2 regions of the Micromonospora eburnea genome follow, and region 1 is predicted to be linked to the other one. Evidence: riboswitches for the same ligand, from Rfam matches in the RefSeq annotation. Region 1 holds a riboswitch; the other holds the start of a gene.
What was found. Region 1 has a riboswitch for thiamine pyrophosphate ahead of thiE (thiamine phosphate synthase). Riboswitches for the same ligand answer to the same signal wherever they lie in the genome.
Positions count from the first base shown of each region.

Region 2: another riboswitch for thiamine pyrophosphate. It lies ahead of GA0070604_RS24755 (ECF transporter S component); the one in region 1 lies ahead of thiE (thiamine phosphate synthase).

Region 1 is NZ_FMHY01000002.1:6,407,300-6,414,376, reverse strand. It holds gene truA (tRNA pseudouridine(38-40) synthase TruA) at 1-66, shown strand, start outside; gene GA0070604_RS27850 (hypothetical protein) at 82-972, opposite strand; gene GA0070604_RS27845 (class I SAM-dependent methyltransferase) at 1,453-2,058, shown strand; gene GA0070604_RS27840 (ABC-F family ATP-binding cassette domain-containing protein) at 2,100-3,779, shown strand; gene GA0070604_RS27835 (aldo/keto reductase) at 3,919-4,881, shown strand; TPP riboswitch at 5,120-5,227, shown strand; gene thiE (thiamine phosphate synthase) at 5,222-5,848, shown strand; gene thiO (glycine oxidase ThiO) at 5,842-7,026, shown strand; gene thiS (sulfur carrier protein ThiS) at 7,017-7,077, shown strand, end outside.
Region 2 is NZ_FMHY01000002.1:5,732,757-5,739,833, reverse strand. It holds gene GA0070604_RS24775 (MTH1187 family thiamine-binding protein) at 1-69, opposite strand, end outside; gene GA0070604_RS24770 (hypothetical protein) at 335-574, shown strand; gene GA0070604_RS24765 (energy-coupling factor transporter transmembrane component T family protein) at 690-1,490, opposite strand; gene GA0070604_RS24760 (ABC transporter ATP-binding protein) at 1,487-2,920, opposite strand; gene GA0070604_RS24755 (ECF transporter S component) at 3,030-3,614, opposite strand; TPP riboswitch at 3,688-3,794, opposite strand; gene GA0070604_RS24750 (alpha/beta fold hydrolase) at 3,885-4,709, shown strand; gene GA0070604_RS24745 (AAC(3) family N-acetyltransferase) at 4,706-5,518, shown strand; gene GA0070604_RS24740 (sugar isomerase domain-containing protein) at 5,515-6,258, shown strand; gene GA0070604_RS24735 (DUF6328 family protein) at 6,558-7,061, shown strand.

The sequences.
Region 1 (7,077 bases):
CCCGCCGAGTACGCCCGCCGCTCGGCGCTCACCCGTCGGTTGCGCGTCCCCGTCGCCGAGGGCTGACCGCGCCGGTCGTCGTCAGTTTCCGGACGGGTTCCGGTCGCGGGTGGCGGACTGGCTGGCGGTGCCGTCGGTCGGGCTCACGGTGGGCTGGTTGGCCACCCCGCCGTTCGCCCGGCGCTCCAGCACGCCACGGTTCAGGTAGACCTCGATCATGTCGTACAGGATGTCGCGCGTCTTGGCGTCGGCGGAGTTGATCTGTTCCCCGTCGGCGCGGGTGACCAGGCAGTAGGCGATGTAGTGGCCGCGTACCTGCCAGCCGACCCGGGCGGCGGCCTTGGCCACCGCCTCGGTGCCGTCGCCGGCCACCATGCCCTGGAACCGGCCCTGCCGCTCGTCGAGCAGCTGCCGGATCCGGTCCCGGGCCCGCTGGGCGCTGGCCGCGTCGGTGAGGTTCAACAGCCCGGCGGTGACCAGGTAATCGCCGTTCGGGGAACGGAGGGTGGCCCGGACCACCTGGTTGCAGCCGAGCCGGACAAGCAGGTCACCGATCTCCCCGGTCGCCGCGACCGTGCAGTCGGTGCCGGCCTGGGTCTTGAGCACCTGGTAGGTCTGTCCGCCGTCGCTGGGCACCAGTTGCTTGCCGGGGAAGACCTCCTTGACGGTGAGCGCCGACTGGTCGGTGTCCCGGGAGTCGAGGTCGCTCCGGTCGGCCGCGGCGGACTGGTCGACCACGGGCTGGTCGCTCGGCAGGGCGGCCGGCGGGGTGTTGGTCTGGTTCTGGAGCAGGGTGGCGACGGCCAACCCGCAGAGCGCGAGCAGCACCAGCACGGCGGCGCCGCCGATCAGCACCTGCCAGGCTCGACCGCCGTGCTTCCGACCGGCACGGCGGCTGGGTTCGGAGAGGTCCAGCGGGTCGGTCGTGCGCTGGAGCGGACCCGGGGGCGCCGACTCGGGGGGTGGCGACATCGCGGGTGCCGACTCGGGGGGCGCGGACATCGGGGGGGCCGAAACCGGAGGCGGCGGGGCGGCGGACGGGGGCGGCGCGGCGACCGTGGGGGGCGGCGCGGTCACCGGATGCGGCGGCGGAACGTCCGTCCGGGGCGCGGCCGGGGCGGCGGCCGACCGGGGTGGTGCCGCGGCTGCCTGTCGACGCGGCGGCGGGGTGGCGTCGACGGCCGGCCGGGTAGGCCGGACCCGTGGCGGCAGCGACGGTGTGGGGAAGCGGGACGGCGAGGGGCCCGCGGGCGGAGGCACCGGTGCTCCGGGCCCGGCCGGGGGCGACCCGGGCTTCGGGTAATCCAGGAAGGCGTCCTCATCGGACTCGTACCGATACACCATGTGGGTACAGTAGGACTGATTATCCCTTTAGGGGGTAATATCGGGAAATTCTAGCGGGGTGGCGTCGCGAGTTCGCCCGACCTCCGGGCCGGTGCGACAATGCCCGGCGTGACCGGCGACCACTACTTCACCGCTGAACCCACCAGCGCCGCCCAGCCGCGCGAGATCGAGTTTTCTGTCGCCGGGCGGGACTACACCCTCGTCTCGGCCGCCGGCGTCTTCTCCGCCGACCGCCTCGATCCCGGGACGGCGGTACTGCTGCGCAAGGGCGAGCTGCCGGCGGCCGATGCCACCGGCCCGCTGCTCGATGTCGGCTGCGGCTTCGGGCCGATCACCTGCGTACTGGCCACCGCCGCGCCGTCCGCCCCCGTCTGGGCGGTCGACGTCAACGAGCGCGCCCGCGAGTTCACCGCCGCCAACGCCGCCCGGGTCGGCGCCGCCGAACGGGTACGGGTGGCCGCGCCGGACGACGTACCGGCCGATCTCCGCTTTGCGCAGATCTGGTCGAACCCGCCGATCCGGATCGGCAAGGCGGAGCTGCACGAGCTTCTGCTGCGCTGGCTGCCCCGGCTCGCCCCGGACGGGGTGGCCTGGCTGGTCGTGGCCCGGCACCTCGGCGGCGACTCGCTGCACCGCTGGCTGGTCGAGCAGGGCTGGCAGGTGGACCGGCACGCCAGCCAGAAGGGGTACCGAGTGCTGCGGGTCACCCGGTAATCGAGTGTCGCCCGTCCCGGTCCCTCGGGCAGGATGCCCGCGTGGGTTACGTGGACGTGGCAGGGGTCGGGCACATCCTCCCGGACGGCCGGGAACTCTTCGCCGAGGTGTCGTTCCGGGTCGGCGAGGGCGCCAAGGTGGCGCTGGTCGGGCCGAACGGCGCCGGCAAGACGACGCTGCTCCGGATGGTCGCCGGTGACCTGGCGGTGAAGACCGGGACGATCGCCCGCTCCGGCGGCCTCGGCGTGATGCGGCAGTTCATCGGCATGATCGGGGACGACTCCACGCTCGCCGACCTGGCGCTCGCGCTCGCCCCGCCGGCGCTTCGCGACGCCGGCCGCCGCCTCGCCGAGACCGAGGCGGCCATGCGGGCGGCCGAGGTCCGCAGCAAGTACAGCACCGCCGCGGGTAAGGCCCAGCTCGAGTACGCGGACGCCCTGGCGGCCTGGGGCGAGGTCGGCGGGTACGACGCCGAGGTGCTCTTCGACACCGTCAGCACCATCGTCCTCGACCTGCCGTGGGACGCCGCCCGGGAGCGTCCGGTGCGGACCCTCTCCGGCGGCCAGCAGAAGCGCTTCGCCCTCGAACTGCTGCTGCGCGGGCCCGACGAGGTGCTCCTGCTCGACGAGCCGGACAACTTTCTCGACGTACCCGGCAAACGGTGGCTGGAGGGCCGGCTGCGCGAGTCCGGCAAGTCGGTGCTCTACGTCTCGCACGACCGGGAGTTGCTGGCGCAGACCGCCAACCGGGTGGTCGCCGTCGAGGGCGGCAGCGCCTGGGTGCACCCGGCCGGCTTCGCCAGCTGGCACGAGGCGCGGGTGGCCCGGCACGCCCGCCTCGACGAGCTGCGCAAGCGCTGGGACGAGGAACACCAGAAGCTGCGCGAGCTGATGCTGATGTACAAGCAGAAGGCCGCGTACAACTCCGACATGGCCTCGCGCTACCAGTCGGCGCAGACCCGGTTGCGCAAGTTCGAGGAGGCCGGGCCGCCGCCCGTACCCCCGAAGGACCAGGACATCCGGATGCGGCTGACCGGCGGGCGGACCGGCAAGCGCGCGGTGATCGCCGAGCAGCTCGAGCTCGACGGCCTGACCTACCCGTTCGACCTGGAACTCTGGTACGGCGACCGGGTCGCCGTGCTCGGCGCGAACGGCACCGGGAAGTCGCACTTCCTCCGCCTGCTGGCCCGCGGCGGCACCGACCCGGACCCGGCCAACACGCCGGTCGACGGCGCGGCGGCCCTCGCGCCGGTCGCCCACGACGGGGTGGTACGCCTCGGCGCGCGGGTGCGGCCCGGGCACTTCTCACAGACCCACGACCGGCCGGAGCTGATGGAGAAGACGCTGGTCGACGTCCTGTGGCGGGGTGACGAGCACCGCGCCGGCATGGACCGGCACGCGGCGATGGCGGCGCTGTCCCGGTACGAGCTGGCCGGGCAGGGCGACCAGCGCTTCGGCACCCTCTCCGGCGGGCAGCAGGCGCGTTTCCTGGTGCTGCTGCTGGAGCTCTCCGGCGCGACCCTGCTGCTGCTGGACGAGCCGACCGACAACCTCGACCTGGCCTCCGCCGAGGCGCTCGAAGCGGGTCTGGCCGCGTTCGAGGGGACGGTGATCGCGGTGACCCACGACCGCTGGTTCACCCGTTCCTTCGACCGGTTCGTGTTGTTCCGGGGCGACGGCGAGGTGGTCGAGACCCCGGAGCCGGTGTGGGACGTCGGATGATCATCGACGTTCTCGGCGCGTCGCGGTCGGCGGGCGGCAGGGGTCAGCCGACGTTGTGGAGCTGATGTCGTGAACGATTCACCGCGTCGGTCCGTCGACGTTCCGGCCCGGCCGGTGGCGGTCCTCCCTGCCGCATAGGCTGGCTTTCGTGAGTGAGATGACGTACCGCCGGTTGGGCGACTCCGGGCTCGTGGTGTCCGTGGTCGGCATCGGCTGCAACAACTTCGGCCGGAAGCTCGACCTCGACGGCACCCGCGCGGTGGTCGACGCCGCGCTCGACGCCGGGATCAACTTCTTCGACACCGCGGACATCTACGGTGAACCGCAGGGCAGCTCCGAGGAACTGCTCGGGCAGGCGCTCAAGGGCCGCCGGGACGACGTGGTGGTCGCCACCAAGTTCGGCATGGACATGCACGGCCTGAACGGACCGGACCACGGCGCCCGGGGTGCCCGCCGCTACATCGCCCGCGCGGTAGAGGCCTCGTTGCGCCGGCTCGGGACCGACCACATCGACCTGTACCAGATACACGAGCCCGACCCGGGCACCCCGATCGACGAGACGCTCGCCGCGCTGGACAGCTTGGTGACCGCCGGCAAGGTCCGCTACCTCGGCAACTCGAACTTCGCCGGCTGGCAGATCGCCGACGCCGACTGGACCGCCTCCTCCCAGGGCCGTACCCGGTTCATCTCCGCGCAGAACCACTACTCCCTCCTGGAGCGGAGCGTGGAGGCCGAGGTCATCCCCGCCTGCGAGCGGTTCGGCCTGGGCATGCTGCCGTTCTTCCCGCTGGCCAACGGCCTGCTCACCGGCAAGTACCACCGGGGCGAGGCACCGCCAGCCGGCAGCCGGCTCTCCGGCGGCGGCCGGTACGCGGAGCGGTTCGCCGCCGCGGACTGGGACACCATCGAGAAGATCGAGGCGTACGCGGCCGAGCGGGGGCTCACCATGCTCCAGGTGGCCATCGGCGGGCTCGCCGCCCGGCCGGCGGTGACCTCGGTGATCGCCGGTGCCACCACGCCCGACCAGGTACGCGCCAACGCCGAGGCGGGCGCCTGGCAGCCCACCGACGAGGACCTCGACGCCCTCGACGCCCTCCTCTGACCCCGTCGACACCCACTGCCCCGGCGCCCAGCGGTGCCGGGGCAGTGTGCTGTCCGTGCTGCCGCCCGTGCCGGGGGCGTGTCCACCGCGCGGCGTAGCCCCCGCCGATCGGCTCCCCACAGCCAGGGCCACGCTGCGTCCGGTGAACGGCCGAGCCGGGCGACCACAGGTGACGGTGGCTGGGAAATGTGTCACCCGTCCTTTGCGGATCCGCCGCGGGCGTCGTACGGTAGGCCGCAAGTGACCCACGGGAGCCCGGTGTACCGGGCTGAGAGGGGGGCTGCAGCCCCCGACCGTCGAACCTGATCCGGGTAATGCCGGCGCAGGGAGGAGTGTTGCCGTGCCGTCCCTGGGACGACTGCATCTGATCACCGACACCCGGCCGGGATGCGACCCGCTCGCCGTGCTGCGTGCCGCCCTGCCGGTCGCCCGCGCCGAACTGGTCGTCCAGGTCCGGGTCGCCGACGACGCCACCGACCGCGAGGCGTACGAGCTGGCCGGCCAGGTGGTCGCGCTGTGCCGGCCGTACGGGGCGGCCTGCCTGGTCAACGACCGGCTGCACGTGGCGCTCGCGGTGGCCGCGGCCGGTGGCCACGTGGGCGCCGAGGACCTGCCGGTGCCGGCGGCCCGCCGGGTGCTCGGCTCCGCCGCCGTGCTCGGTGTCACCGCCCGGGAGCCGCGAAGCGCCGCCGAGGCGGTCGCCGCCGGGGCCAGTTACCTGGGCGTGGGACCCTGCCACGCCACCGCCACCAAGGCCGGGCTGCCCGACCCGATCGGCCCCGACGGGGTACGCGCCGTCGTCGAGGCGGTGGACGTGCCGGTGATCGCGATCGGCGGGGTGACCGCCGCGCGCGTGCCGGCGCTGCGGGCCGCCGGGGCGTACGGGGTGGCGGTGGTCGGGGCGCTCTCCCAGGCCGCCGACCCGGCCCGGGCCACCGCCGAGCTGCTCGGGGCGCTGACGTGTTAGGAGGGGACCCCTCCTATACCGGAGGCGTTAACAGGGGGCCCTTCCTTCCGGATGTCGGGGTTGTGGGGGCGGGACCGGTCGGGCTGGCGATCGCGTGGCGGTGCGCGCAGCGCGGGCTGCGGGTGGTCGTCCACGACCCGGCACCGGGCTCCGGGGCGTCCCACGTGGCGGCCGGGATGCTCGCGCCGGTGGCCGAGGCGTACTTCGGGGAGCGGGAGCTGACCGGACTGCTCGCCGAGTCCGCCGCCCGCTGGCCGGCCTTCGCCGCCGAGCTGTCCGAGGCCGCCGGCACCGACGTCGGGTACCGCACCGACGGCACGCTGGTGGTCGGGCTGACCGCCGACGACCTGGCCGAGGCGCGCCGGCTCTGGGCGTACCAGCAGGGGTTGGGGTTGCCGATCACGCCGCTGCGCCCGTCGGCGCTGCGGGAGCACGAGCCGGCGCTGGCCACCCGGGTGCGCGGCGGCGCGGTCGCCCCCGGCGACCACCAGGTCGACCCGCGCCGGCTGCTGCCCGCGCTGCGGACGGCGGCCGAGCGGGCCGGCGTCACGCTGCGCCCCGCCCCGGTCGCCCGGCTCTCCGACGTGGCCGCCCGGGTCACCGTCGTCGCCGCCGGCTGCGGCGCGGCGGCGCTCACCGGGCTGCCGGTCCGGCCGGTGAAGGGCCAGGTGCTCCGGCTCCGCGCGCCCGATCGCGGCACGCCGGGCTTCCGGCACGTGATCCGGGGGTACGCCGACGGCGAGTCGGTCTACCTGGTGCCCCGGGACAGCGGCGAGGTGGTGGTCGGGGCGACCGTCGAGGAGCGCGCCGACACCGAGGTGACCGCCGGCGCGGTGCTCCGGCTGCTGCGCGCCGCCGTCGACCTGGTCCCCGAGCTGGCCGAGTACGACCTGGTGGAGGCGTCCGCCGGGCTGCGCCCCGGTACGCCGGACAACGCGCCGGTCATCGGGCCGCTGCCCGGCCGGCCGGGCGTGCTCGCCGCCACCGGCCATCACCGGCACGGCATCGTGCTCACCCCGGTCACCGCCGACCTGGTCACCGAACTGATCGTCACCGGTGAGCCGGACCCGCTGCTCGCCCCGTTCAGCCCGGACCGGTTCGTCGGCGCCGGCGCGTCGCCCGCCCCGGCCCGGGAACAGACCGCATCCGGCATCGAGGAGGAGCGCAGATGGAACTGATCGTCAACGGCGCCGGGCGGACCGTGCCCGGCGGAGCGACCGTGGCCGACC
Region 2 (7,077 bases), 670 kb from region 1:
GGCGTCGGCGACCAGGTCGCCCACGGACTCACCCACGCCGAGCGGGGTGATCGAGAACGCGATCAGCATGTCGCCGATGGTGCCAGTAAATGCTCGCGCGGGCGTTAAATCGGGTGCGGTGCGGCGGATCGCGGGTTAGCCTGCTGGCATGCGTATCTGACGCCCTTCCGCCGAGCTCCGGTCCGCCACCGCACGTGGCGTGACCCGTCCTGCTCCGGGCGTCCGCATACCTCCTCGCCGCCTTCGGTCGCGGCGTCTGTCGTGGTCGGACCCGCCGGAGCCCGCCCGCTCGTCGCGCCGTGACCGGCGCGCTCGACAGTCAGGAGGTCCGCGTATGCCCGCCAAGCGCAGTCCGAAGAAGTCCCGTAAGCCGTCGCCGTCCCTGGTGGACGTGACCCCGACGGATCTCGACGCCCTCGCCGTGGCGCCGGTCGCCAAGCCGGTGTCCCTGCCGGAGGTGCCCGGGGCGACGCCGCCGAAGGCCGGTCCGCCGTCGACCGGTCGCGACGCCCGCCTCGCCGGGCGTAGCCAGCGCGCCGGTCAGACCCGGTTCTACGCCTTCCGGCGTAGCTGACCGGTCGCTCGACGCGGCCCGGCCGCGCGGCGGCGGCCGTTGGTCGACTCGGGTTGCGGCGAACCGGGGGGAACTCCTCCGACCTGCCGCAACCCGAGTCGACTGAGCCACCGGATCAGCCGATCAGCGGGCGGAAGGTGCCGAGCACCACGCTGACCGTCAGCGCCGCGCCCGCCAGCACCGCCGCGCCGGCCACCAGCAGGCCATCCGCCCGGGTGAAGCGCTGCCGCCGGGCGACCGTACGCGGAAGCCCGGCGTCGAAGCCGCGGGCGTCCATCGCCACCGCCAGCCGGGTGCCCCGCCGGATCGCCCCGACCAGCAGGGCGAACGCCGTCGACACGAAGAGCCGCAGCTTGGCGAGCGGGTTCCGGCCGGCGTCCACGCCCCGGGCCCGGCGCGCCATGCTGATCATCCGCCACTCCTGTTCCAGCAGCGGCACCAGCCGGAACGCGGCCAGCGCGCCGATGGCGAACCGGGCCGGCGCCTTCGCGTTCTGGATCAGCGCGTCGGCCAGGTCGGTGGGATCGGTGGTGGCGAAGACGACGATCCCGGGCAGCGCCACCGCGAGCATGCGCAGCACCAGCCCCAGTGCGGTGACCAGCACTCCCTCGGTGACCAGGAGCGGACCCGCCTCGACCAGCACCCGCCCGGAGCGGTCGGCGGCGAACAGCACCAGGGTGACCAGGATCCCGCCGGCGCTGGCCAGCAACGGCCACGCCCGCCGGGCCAGTGTCCGGTAGCGGATGCCGAACAGCGGCAGCACCGCCAGCTCGATCGCGATGGCGATGGCCGGGGCCACCGGGTCCAGGGTGGCGATCAGGATGAACGAGAAGACCAACGCGGCGGCCACCTTCGCCACGGGATTGCGCCGGGCCAGCGGCGCCCCGGGCGCGGCCACCGGCTCCACCCCGATCACGGTCGCTCCCCGGTGCCGGTCCCGGTCAGCGTCACCGTGCGGTCGGCCAGCGCGGCGACGAAGTCCGGGTCGTGGGTGACCGCCACGACGCCGTGGCCGGCGTCGCGCAGCTCGGCGAGCAGGTCGACCAGCTCCAACCAGGTCCGCCGGTCCTGGCCGAAGGTGGGTTCGTCGCAGATCAACAGGCGGGGCGCGGTGGCCAGGGCGGTCGCCACGCTCAGCCGCCGCGCCTCCCCGCCGGAGAGGGTGTACGGGTTCGCCCCGGCCAGCCGGGCCAGCCGGAGCCGCTCCAGCAACCCGTCCACGGTGGACCGTACCGCCGCCTCGGTCTGGCCGGTCCGACGTGGGCCGAGGGCCAGCTCGTCGAAAACCGTGCTGGTGACGAACTGGTGCTCCGGATCCTGGAAGACCGAGCCGATCCGTCGGGCGAGCGCTGGTGCCCGCCAGCGGTGCGGGGGAGTGCCGGCATCCCGGCCGGCCAGCTCGGCGGCGGCGGTGACCGTACCGGTGCCGGGGCGGAGCAGGCCGCCCAGGAGCAGGGCCAGGGTGGACTTGCCGGCGCCGTTCGGGCCGAGGACGGCGAGCGCCTCGCCGGCGCGTACCCGAAGGTCGGTGGGGGCCAGCCGGGGCGGCAGGCCGAGCCGGTCGGCGGTGATCAGTGCTTCTCCGGCCGGCGTGGTCGCGTGCCGGGGCGGCACGGTTCGGCCGGGCAGCCAGACCCCGGCGGCGGCGAGCGCGTCGCCGTGCGCGTCGAAGACCGCGGCGGGCGGCCCGTCGGCCCGCACCCCGCCGCCGGCTTCGAGGACGACCACCCGGTCCACCAGCGGCAGCGCCTCGGCCACCCGGTGCTCGACCAGGATCAGCGCGGTGTCGGCGTCGAGGGCGTCCCGGACGGCCTGCCGGATCAGCGCGGCGCCGGCCGGATCGAGGTTGGCGGTCGGCTCGTCGAGCAGCAGCAGCCCGGGCCGCAGGGCGAGCGCCCCGGCCAGGGCGAGCCGCTGCTGCTCGCCGCCGGACAGCGCCGCGGTGGGCCGGTCCCGGTGGTACGGGAAGCCGACCCGGCGCAGCGCCTCGTCCACCCGGGGCCAGATCTGCTCGCCGGGTACGCCGCGGTTCTCCAGCCCGAACGCGACGTCGTCGCCGCAGCGGGCCATCACCAGTTGGGTCTCCGGGTCCTGGAAGACGACGCCGACCCGTTCCCGGGCCTTGCGCGGGTCGAGCCCGTCGATCTCGATGGTGCCCTCCTGCTCACCGGAGTCCTCGGGCAGCAGCCCGGCGAGCGCCGCGAGCAGCGTGCTCTTCCCCGCCCCCGACGGCCCCAGCAGCAACACCCGCTCCCCGCGTTCGACCCGCAGATCCACCCCCCGCACGGCCCACTGCCGACGCCCCGCATGCCGCCACCCGAACCCCCGTACCTCCACCGCGCTCATCTCGACACCCCCTTCCGATCCGGCCCAGCATCGTTGATCAAGGAGTTTGCGTCCGGAAAACCGCTTCGGCCGACGCAAACTCCTTGATCAACGCGGTCGACGGTGGGGGTCAGATGGCGGCGCGGTCGCGGGCGGCGGGGAAGCGGTCGAGGACGCCGGTGCCCGCGAGGGCCCGGGTCAGCGCGACGCTGCCGAGGCCGGCCACGACCAGCGAGCTGGCGGCCGTGATGAGGATGTACGGCAGCCGGAAGCTGCCCCACGCGGTGCCCGGGTACCAGACCAGGACGTCGTAGATCGAGGCGGCGAGACCGGCCAGTGTGGCGGCCAGCAGGGCGACCGGCAGCCGGTAGGCGCGGTATGCGAACAGCGCGAACGCCAGCTCGCCGGCCGCCGCCTCCAGCGGACCCTGCACCACCAGGGTCCAGCCCCAACTGCTGCCGAGCGCGACCGACACCAGCGCGGCGATGGTCAGCGTGAAGAACGCGGCGCCGGGCTTGCGCACGATCAGCGCGCCGAGCACGGCCGGCACCAGCCACATGCCGTACAGCGCCGCCCTGCCGGGCAGCGGGATGGCATCCGCCGGCCCGTTCCAGATCAGGCCCCAGGCCCAGAAGATGACGCCGAACGCGACGGCGAGCACCGAGGCGACGACGATGTCGACGGTGCGCCACCGGTTGGTGCTTGGTTGAGTCATGGTTGCTCCCAGTCCAGTGATACGAACCAGGAGAAGACGCACGCCGCGCCCGGTGTCACCGGACGGCGGCGCGGCTGGAGGTCGACCGAACTCCCTGCGCTGGCATTACCCAGATCAGGTTCGAGGGTCTGCGGGCACCGGCCCGCACTCTCAGCGCTGTGCGCTCCCCTGTCGGATGTGAAGTTGTCTCGTCCAGACGCTAGCACCGTCCCCGGCCACCGGCCCAGCAGGGCATCAGCCGATCGACAGGGCTGGGTAGGCTGCCGAGTCATGCGGGTCGACGCGCGAGGGCTGACGTTCGAGATACGTACGGGCGGCCCGGAGGACGGTTCCCCCGTCCTGCTGCTGCACGGCTTCCCCCAGCACGGCGGCGAATGGGACGAGGTGGTGCCCGCGCTGCACGCCGCCGGGCTGCGCACGTACGCGCCCGACCAGCGCGGCTACTCGCCGGGCGCGCGGCCGGCGGCGGCCGAGGCGTACCGGATCCCGGAGTTGGTGGCCGACGCGGCCGGCGTGCTCGACGGGCTCGGGGTGGCGTCCGCGCACGTGGTGGGGCACGACTGGGGTGCGGCGGTGGCGTGGGCCCTGGCGGCGGCGCACCCGAGCCGGGTCCGCACCCTGACCGCGGTGTCGGTGCCGCACCCGGCGGCGATGGCCCATGCGCTCGCCACCGTGCCGCGGCAGCGCGCCCGGTCCGCCTACATGTCGTTGTTCCGCAGGCCGGGCACGGCGGAGCGGGTGCTGCTCGCGATGCGGGCCGCCGCGCTGCGCAGAATGCTCGGCGGGGTGGGCGACGCCGCCCGGGTGGGCCGCTACGCCGACCCGATGCGCGAGCCGGGCGCGTTGACCGCCGCCCTGAACTGGTACCGGGCCATGTCGGGGGCCGACATGCGGGCCGTCGGGCCGGTGGGCGTGCCGACCACCTTCGTCTGGAGCGACAGGGATGTCGCGATCGGCCGGGCAGCCGCCGAGTTGTGCGCGGCGCATGTCACCGGCGACTACCGCTTCGTCGAGCTGGCCGGCGTCAGCCACTGGATTCCCGACGAGGCGCCCGGCCCGCTCGCCGCGGCGATCCTCGCCCGGGTGGGCTCGTGACCGCCGTCGCCGCGCCGGGCCGGCCGCACACCCGCGCGTCGCTCGCCGCCCAGCTCCACGCCCTCGGCGTACGCCCCGGCGGGACGGTGCTGGTGCATGCGGCCCTGCGCGGGCTGGGTTTCCTCTGCGGCGGCCCGGAGGCGGTGCTGCTCGCCCTGCGTGACGTGCTCGGGCCGGACGGCACGGTCGTGGTGCCGACCCACACCCCGGAGAACAGCGACCCGGCGGGCTGGACCAACCCGCCGGTGCCGGCGGAGTGGTGGCCGGTGATCCGGGCCGAGCTGCCGGCCTTCGACCCGGCGGTCACGCCGAGCCGGTTCATGGGCGCGCTGGCCGAGCTGGTCCGCACCTGGCCGGGCGCGCGGCGCAGCGACCACCCGCACGTCTCGTTCGCCGCGCTCGGGCCCGCCGCCGACCGGATCGTCGCCGGCCACGCGCTGACCGACATGCTCGGCGAGAGTTCCCCGCTGGCCCGGCTGTACGAACTGGACGCCGACGTGCTGCTGTTCGGCGTCGACCACGGCAGCAACACCTCGCTGCACCTGGCCGAGTACCGCCAGCCCGCGCCGCCCCGGCAGCGCTGCGGCGCGGCGGTGCGCAGCGCCGACGGTGGGCGGGAGTGGGTGTGGTGGGACGACGTGTGCCTGGACGAGGACGATTTCGCCCGGCTCGGCGCCGACCTGGAGGCCACCGGGGCGGTCCGGCTCGGGCCGGTCGGCGCCGGGACGGGCCGGTTGATGCGACAGCGGGCGGCGGTCGACTTCGCGGTGGACTGGCTGGCCCGCAACCGACGGACGGAGGAAGCATGAGCGCCGAGGCGTACCTGGCGGTGGTGACCGAGACGATCGGCCGGGTGGCTGCCGGCCAGCGGGACAACGTGGGCCGGGCGGCCGACCTGATCGCCGAGTCGCTGCGCGCCGACGGTGTGGTGCACGCGTTCGGCACCGGCCACTCGGAGGCCCTGGCGATGGAGATCGCCGGCCGGGCCGGCGGGCTGGTGCCCACCAACCGGATAGCGCTGCGTGACCTGGTGCTGTACGGCGGTGAGCCGGCCGACGTGCTCGGCCCGAAGCTGGAACGCGAGCCGGCCGTGGCGCACCGCCTCTACGAACTGGCTCCGATCCGTCCGCAGGACGTGTTCGTGCTCGCCTCCAACTCCGGCGTGAACGGGGCGATGGTGGAGTTCGCGTCGATCGTCAAGGAGCGCGGGCACGCCCTGATCGCGATCACCTCGGCCGCCCACTCGGCCCGGATGACCTCGCGTCACCCGTCCGGGCGCAAGCTGGCCGACTTCGCCGACGTGGTGCTCGACAACGGTGCCCCGTACGGCGACGCCACCCTGCCGCTGCCCGGTGGCGGCGCGGTCGGCGCGGTCTCCTCGATCACGGCGGCGCTGCTGGCCCAGCAGATCGTGGCGGAGGTGGTGGCCCGGCTGCTGGCGGCGGGGGAGCGGCCCCCGGTCTACCTGTCGGCGAACATCACCGGCGGCGACGAGCACAACGCCGAGCTGGAGGCCCGGTACGCCGGCCGGATCCGCCGGGGCGCCTGAGGGACCATGCCGTGCGGCGGCTGTGGGCGGCGCGCGTTAGCCACCCATTCGCTGTGGAGCTGATGTCACAGACGATTCACCGGCCCGACCGGCCGCCTCTCGGGCCGACCCGGGCCGCCCCCGGTCGGGCCGGCCCGGTGGCGCAGGGGCACCCGTACCGGGCCTGACTCGTTCTCGAACTCAGCTCCAAAGCGTCCCGAACCCCGGTGTGCACCCGAGGCGGTTTCGCCCGCCGCCGGACGGGGCAAGGGCTGTGCGGTCCGGCGGGGACCCCGGCCGGCAGCACCGAGGAGTGGCGCGTGTCCAAGGAGACCGAGCGGCAGCGTTGGCAGCGCAACTTCGCCGAGCTGCTCCAGGAGCTGCGGGTGGCGCAGACCGGGGTGCAGATCCTCTTCGCCTTCCTGCTCACCCTGCCGTTCAGCAACGCGTTCGCCCGGACCACCGACTTCCAGCGGGACGCGTACCTCGTCGCGTTGCTGACCGCCGCCGGGGCCACCGCGATGATCATTTCGCCGGTCGCCTTTCACCGGGCGCTGTTCCGGCAGGGCCGCAAACCGGAACTGGTCCGGTTCGCCCACCTGATGGCCACCGGTGGGCTGGCCCTCATGCTGATCTCGATGGTCAGCGCGGTCCTGCTGATCACCGACTTCGTGCTGGGCCAGCCGATCGCCCTGGTGCTGAGCGCGCTCACCGGGATGTGGTTCCTGACCTTCTGGGTGATCCTGCCGTTCGCCCGGCGCAACTGGGGTGAGGGCGACATCGCCGACGAGGACGACGATCCGCAGGTGCTGCCCGGCGGCTGAACGGCGCCGTCCGCGC